Regions from separate parts of the Pseudoalteromonas sp. G5_S1_54_S4 genome, predicted to be linked through region 2. Evidence: predicted binding sites of a transcription regulator. Region 2 holds the regulator's gene; the other holds the start of a gene.
What was found. The regulator sigma-54, encoded in region 2, starts transcription at its own class of promoters, with help from an activator protein. The targets are predictions, from matches to a motif close to GTTGGCACGNNNNTNGNNT.
Positions count from the first base shown of each region.

Region 1: pdsR (proteobacterial dedicated sortase system response regulator) is a predicted target of sigma-54. The motif match lies at 1,772-1,790, and genes of this name have one in related genera.

Region 1 is NZ_JBQKUL010000025.1:44,046-47,730, reverse strand. It holds gene ACTRWE_RS11010 (marine proteobacterial sortase target protein) at 1-994, opposite strand, end outside; gene pdsO (sortase-associated OmpA-like protein PdsO) at 1,021-1,746, opposite strand; gene pdsR (proteobacterial dedicated sortase system response regulator) at 1,973-2,668, shown strand; gene pdsS (proteobacterial dedicated sortase system histidine kinase) at 2,662-3,685, shown strand, end outside.
Region 2 is NZ_JBQKUL010000048.1:13,087-16,771, reverse strand. It holds gene lptB (LPS export ABC transporter ATP-binding protein) at 1-431, shown strand, start outside; gene ACTRWE_RS15745 (RNA polymerase factor sigma-54) at 766-2,265, shown strand; gene hpf (ribosome hibernation promoting factor) at 2,292-2,579, shown strand; gene ptsN (PTS IIA-like nitrogen regulatory protein PtsN) at 2,584-3,036, shown strand; gene rapZ (RNase adapter RapZ) at 3,056-3,685, shown strand, end outside.

The DNA of each region.
Region 1 (3,685 bases), on a different contig from region 2:
AGGTATCAACCACAAACACCATTTCACGCGGCAAACGCTCAGACTGGATAAACTGATCGCTTGGCGGCATCAACATCGCTAACGCAAACTGCTCACCATTTTTTGCTTGCTGAGTAAAAAGTGCGGCTTGAGCTTGCGCTTTTTGTAGTGGCTTAAACTCCAGTACAAAGTCTTTATTTATTGCTTGCTGTGGTTTTAGCACAATGCTGTATTGCCCAAACGCAGAGTTTCCAATATTTACCTGATGGTACTTAGCGTTTATATCAACCAATTCTAAGCCTATATCCATGTTAATTGTTAAGCTTAAATCGCTGGCATTAGCCGCCTCATTGGTTTGCTTTGTATAAATAGGGCTTAACCATCCTTGTGGAGTAAACGAAGATGTATGATCACTTTTTACCGCATGTTTATCTTGCTCTTCGTTCAGTTTCCCTGTTGTTGCATGATAGCGTGGCGTAATTGTGGTTGGAAAATGGATCGCAAAGGTTCCGTGTTGGTAATCAATAATCTCTTGATACTCAAGCGTTATAACTATTTCTTCTCCTGGCCCTACATTTGCCACATTTGTAATAAACATATTTGCACGCTGCTGTCGCAGCAATGAAGCTTGTTTGCCTGCTTTTTTGGCAGCTTGGTACTGTTTTTCAGCTTGGCGTTTTTTTGCTATTTTACCTTTAATAACTCGCTCGCCAATGCGCATGGTCATTGCTTGCACGGCGCTTTCATCGGGTAAAGGAAATACATAACGTGCATTTACTGCAAAAGGATTTTCATTTATGTAGTGCTGCGTTACTACAACATGATTAATTAGTCCTGTTAGGGTCATTTTCGCATCGCTTTTTAAAATAACCCCAGGGTTTACCGCCACTCCTTGGCTATCAAACAAGGATAGTTTTGGCGACTGCGCATGGTTTTTAAAGCTGGCCAAAAGCACAATGATAATAAAAATAAAAAGGCTTACCTTGGTAAGCACTTTGGTGGGTTTACTCAACATAAATCACTCCATCGAACGCCTTGCGATTAATTGCTTGCTGTTTGATTAGTCGTTTGATTAAGCGCACGGGTGGTCAGGGTAACGCGCCTGTCAAAAAAGTTATCTTCAAGGGTGTTACTATTTGCTATGCTTTGTTGCTCGCCAAATGCTTGTGCGCTTAAACGTGTATGGCTTACTCCCTGTTTAATTAAGTAACTTTGTACGGCGTTTACTCTGGCTTTTGAAAGTAATAAGTTCGCTTGCTCTGCACCACGCTGATCGGCAAAGCCACTTAAATCGAGTGCGAGTTGCGGTTGGCTTTTTAATAACGCTACCAATTGATCAAGCTGCTTGGCAAAATGTGGAGCAATATCGCTAGAGCCTGTTTTAAATTGCACTGTCATTGCCAATAAATTATTAAGCTGTGATTGCGTTAGTTGCTCATTCTGCTGCGCCAGTAGTTCAAGTTGCGCCTCTAGGTGACTGTTATGATTAAGTACGTGTTGGTAGTCGTTGGTTTTCTCTGCCATTACAGTTAAAGCTTGCTGCTGCTCAGCAATGGTTTGCTCAGCCACCTTGGCATCGCCAATCAAACCACCAGCAAATGCGCCTACAAACGCGCCGATTGGCCCACCAACAACACCACCAATAATGGCACCGGTGCTCAGGCCAACAATTGTTTCTTTTTTTGCTTCTTTTGATGGGGTATCCGCAGCAAATACTGGCGTACAAAAAGTGCTAACAAGTGTGAGTGCGATTAATGTTTTCTTCATGGTCTATTCCTTACTATTAATAATGGTTGGCAAGCTATTGGTTGGCACTTGCGTTGTATTGGTAATTTCAATAGCTGTATTAAAACACCATGAAGTAGCAATAAAGGGGAGTAAAAATGGCAAACTGCTGAGCAATTGTGGCAAAAAAATGGCAATTGTGTTTTTAACCTTACTTAGCGCAAAAACTTCGCTATAGTGCGCCTAAGTCAATATGAGTAATTAAAAAATGAAAAAAATAGCTATCGTTGAAGATGAAACCGCCATTCGCGAAAACTACATAGAAATGCTAAGCGCTCAAGGCTATCAGGTAAGTGGTTATGAAAACCGCCCTCAAGCAGAAGTAGCTTTTAAAGAAGCACTCCCCGATTTAGCCATTGTTGATATTGGCTTAGGCCATGAAATAGATGGCGGCTTTTTACTGTGCCAAACACTGCGTTCACTTTCTAAAACCTTACCAATTATTTTTTTAACCGCTCGCGACAGCGAAATAGACACCGTATGCGGCCTGCGCATGGGCGCCGATGACTACTTAACCAAAGATATTAGCTTAGCGCATTTAGCCGCGCGTATTGGTGCGCTATTTCGCCGTATGGAAGCATTAGAGCAACCCGCCGATGCCAACGCACTGATAACACGCGGCCAACTAACACTCGACACGCAACGCATGCAGGTGCTTTGGCAGCAACAGTTGGTTGATTTAACCGTAACTGAGTTTTGGATGCTGCATTCACTCGCCCAACGACCTGGCCACGTTAAAAGCCGTAATGAGTTAATGAGCGATGCTAAAATTTATGTAGACGACAGTACCATTACCTCGCATGTAAAACGCATTCGTAAAAAGTTTATAGCACTCGATAGCCAGTTTGACTGCATTGATACCGTGTATGGCATGGGCTACAGGTGGGAGCAACCCACATGCTGAGATTTGGCCTACGCAGTAAATTTATTCTACTTTCATGCTTTTTGTTTTTGTTGCCATGGTTAGGCTACGAGTACGTATGGGAAATGGAAAAGTTTTTACGCCAAGGCCAAGAAAAAACGCTCGTAGGCACTACACGTGCACTGGCCACGGCCCTGCACGAACGTCCCGCTTTATTTGACGAACAAACCAACTTTTTAGACCAAGTTGTAAAAGGCCGCGATCTCTATGCTTATAATTTAAAAAGCCCGATTCAGCTCGATGGCAAACTCAACGACTGGGACGCTTATCAATCGCTGTTTTGGCTTTATGATAAACGCTACTTACAAGCAGCCAATGATAACCATCAACTGAGCGACTTATCATTTGAGCACATGGTAGGTAAGTTTGATAATTACTTATATGCTGTATTTAAAGTCACAGATGACACTGTAATTTACCGTGCTAAAAACAGCCTCAGCATTACCAATAACGATTACATAAAAATTGGCCTAAAAAACCCTGATGGACAATTTAATACTTATATTATTGCTCCGCGCCAAGATGGCTGGGTCAACGCATTTGATGCCAACAGTAAAATGCCTTTTACTAAAATTCAGGGTTTCTTTAAACAAACTGACACTGGTTACAACCTTGAGCTGCGCTTTCCTTTGAGTATGCTTGGCAATAAACTGGGATTTGCCATTGCCGATGTTGATAGTAAACAGTCAAACCAAACACCCAATACCATGTCTACATCCAACTTAAATAACCCGAATGATTTAGGCTCAGTACTGGTGCCCTCCCCTGAAATAAACCGTATATTAAAAGGCATGGGACACAGCGGCAGTCGCATATGGGTGGTCGATAATCATCACCGTGTATTAGCGCAATCGGGCAGTATTCAAAATGCCGATGGCGTATGGGCCGATGGGCTAAAAAATCAAGCGCCAAAAACTGCGTGGCAGCGCTTTGAACAAGCCTATTTACATCCTTTGTATTATAAAATTTTAACGCGTCCTGAAGATGAATTTATAGATA
Region 2 (3,685 bases):
TAATGGCTATCTTAGAAACACGTAAAGAATTAAATAAACAACAACGCGAAGATACCTTAAATAATTTACTTGATGAATTTAGCATTCAGCATATCCGCGATAGTCAAGGTATGGCTTTATCAGGTGGTGAACGTCGCCGCGTAGAAATTGCTCGCGCGTTAGCAGCAAACCCTAAATTTATCCTTTTAGACGAACCCTTTGCGGGGGTTGATCCTATCTCAGTATTAGATATTAAAAAGATTATAGAGCATCTTAAAAACCGTGGCATTGGCGTACTTATTACAGACCATAACGTGCGCGAAACACTTGATGTTTGTGAAAAAGCCTACATAGTTTCTCATGGGGAGTTAATTGCATCAGGCACTCCTGAATACGTATTAAACGATAAAACAGTACGCGATGTTTATTTGGGCGAGCAGTTCAAGCTCTAATATGTGTGTTATTCCACTAAGCATCTGCTAAGATTAATCATACTTAGGTCTGTTGACCTTTCAAGGTTGAATTTGCAGCAGTCTGTTTGGTATTTAGGCAAGGCAGAGCCTATGTGGTGTGGTATTCCCCATAAATAGGCGATAACGCAGCATCAATGCCAAACAGGCGCAGCCCTTCGGGTTCTGCCTAGGGACGATTTACTCTTTGTTGCTCGGTTTTGACTTAGCCCACTAGGTTACAAACCTCGCGCCGCAATTAAACCGCCCCTAGTTTGAACAAATTTTAATCCGTAAAGGTCAACAGACCGTAATTTAAAAGGATTGTTAGAGATACATGAGGCAATCATTACAGCTGCGCATGGGCCAGCAACTTACAATGACTCCACAGTTGCAACAAGCAATTCGCTTATTGCAACTCAGTACATTGGATCTCCAGCAAGAAATTCAAGAAGCGCTCGATAGCAACCCCTTGCTTGAAGTTGAAGAACACGATTACAGCGAAGACACTGCAGGTAAAAACGAACAAAAAGCCGATAACGATGACTTAACGCTAAGTGCCTCAGCTGACGATAAACCTAGCGAGTATGAGCAAGATAGCGGCGAAGCAATGACCAAAGACACCATTAGCGATGATATGGCTATGGATGTTACTTGGGATGAATATATGAGCGCTGCGCCTGCCTCTTCATCGGGCCCAATGCCAGAAGATGAATCTATTTATCAAGGCTCTTCGACTGAAACGCTGCATGAGTATTTAATGTGGCAGCTTCAACTGACGCCGTTTAGTCCTACCGATGAAGCGATAGCTATTGCAATTGTAGAAGCTGTGGACGACTCAGGGATTCTAACCCTTAGCTGTGAAGAAATATTAGAAAGCTTTAACCAAGAAAACGACGGCGAAGATGAAGTTGAACTTGACGAAATAGAAGCGGTACTAAAGCGTATTCAACTATTTGATCCAGTGGGAATAGCCGCGCGTAGTTTACAAGAGTGCTTGTGTATTCAGCTAAATCAATTTGATAAAGACACACCTTTTTTAAACGAAACAAAAATGATCTTAACCGATCATATTGATTTACTTGCTGCACGTGACTATCGCACGTTGATGAAAAAAACAAAGCTTAAAGAAGATGAGCTTAAAGAAATCATGACGTTGATTCATACGCTCAGCCCAAAACCGGCAGACACTATTGTTAGAGAAGAGTCTGAATACGTTATTCCTGATGTGTCGGTTAAAAAAGTTAAAGGTCGTTGGGTAGTTGAATTAAACCCAGATAGCATGCCTAAGATCAGAGTAAATAGCCAATATGCAGCTATGTCGCGTACGGTTAAATCAAGTGGTGATAGCCAGTTTATTCGCTCGCACTTACAAGAGGCTAAATGGTTTATAAAAAGCTTAGAAAGTAGAAATGACACGCTACTTAAAGTAACCAACTGTATTGTGCAACAGCAACAGGCCTTTTTTGAACACGGTCCTGAGGCTATGAAGCCTATGGTGCTTAACGATGTGGCTGAAATGGTGGAAATGCACGAGTCGACTATATCGCGTGTTACTACGCAAAAATACATGCATACACCACGTGGCATTTTTGAGCTTAAATATTTCTTTTCAAGCCATGTAAGTACTGAAAATGGTGGCGAATGTTCATCAACAGCAATACGTGCATTAATTAAAAAATTAATCGCTGCAGAAAACTCAGCTAAACCATTGAGTGATAGTAAAATTGCAGATATATTGGCAGAGCAAGGAATTAAAGTAGCGAGGAGAACCATTGCAAAATATCGCGAATCTCTAGCTATTCCCCCGTCTAATCAACGTAAAAGTTTGATTTAAGGCGTACAACAAAGAGGAAAATGTTTATGCAACTGAATTTAACTGGTCGCCATGTAGATATTACCGACTCGCTTAGAGACTACGTAAATAGTAAATTTTCGAAGTTACAGAGGCACACTGATCACATAACGAATGTGCACGTTATTCTCGATGTAGAAAAACTAAACCAAAAAGCTGAAGCAACCGTTCATGTTAGTGGCGCTGAGATTTTTGCCTCTACTGAGCATCAAGATATGTATGCCGCTATAGACTCGCTCATTGACAAGCTAGATCGTCAAGTAATTAAACACAAAGAGAAACTTGCTCGACACTAACACTATGAAACTAAGCTCACTTATCTGTCAGGACTGCAGTAAAGCTGCGGTCCTTTTTAATAGTAAAAAAAGAATTTTAGAATTTATCAGTGAATTGGCTCACAATAAGCTGCCCTATTTAACACAACAAGATATTCTTAATGCATTAACTGCAAGAGAAAAGCTTGGAAGTACAGGCATTGGCCGAGGCATTGCTATTCCACATGGTCGCATGAGTGGTGCTCAAGAGCCCCTTGCTTTGATTTTAGTGAGCGAAACAGCTATTAATTTTGATGCGATTGATAACCGACCGGTTGACATTTTTGTCGCGTTAATTGTTCCCGATGGCGATAATCAGCAGCATTTGAAGACGCTAGCCACGATTGCTGATAAGCTCAATGATAAAGAATTTTGTAAACAGTTACGCGCCGCCAAATCGGATAGCGAACTGTATCAGGTTATCGTCAGTCAACCGTAGTAATAAAGAAAGGTGATAAATGGAATTAATAATTATAAGCGGTCGCTCAGGGTCAGGTAAATCTGTGGCGTTACGCGTTGTGGAAGACTTAGGCTATTATTGTGTAGACAATATTCCTCTTAATTTATTACCATCATTAGTGCGCAGCGTTTCCGACAGTTATAATAAAATTGCCGTGAGTGTTGATGTGCGTAACTTACCTAAAGAGCAACAGCAGTTTAATGAAATACTCGAATATTTACCTGGTTTTACTAAACCAACGGTATTTTATTTAGACAGTGACGATCAAACATTAATAAAACGCTTTTCAGAAACGCGTCGTCTTCACCCTTTATCTATTGATTCTTTGCCGCTTGATTTAGCCATAAAAAAAGAAAAACAACTGCTTGATGTATTGATTAATCGTGCTGATTATATGATTGATACCACAGATTTAAGTGTGCATCAGCTTGCTGAGTCTATTCGTGAAAAAATACTCGGTAAAAAAGATAAACAACTGATCATTACCTTTGAGTCATTTGGTTTTAAACATGGCATCCCTAAAGAAGCAGATTACGTATTCGATGCCCGCTTTTTACCAAACCCGCATTGGGAGCCTGAACTTAAGCCACTTACTGGGCTGGATCAACCAGTAAAAGACTACCTAGCA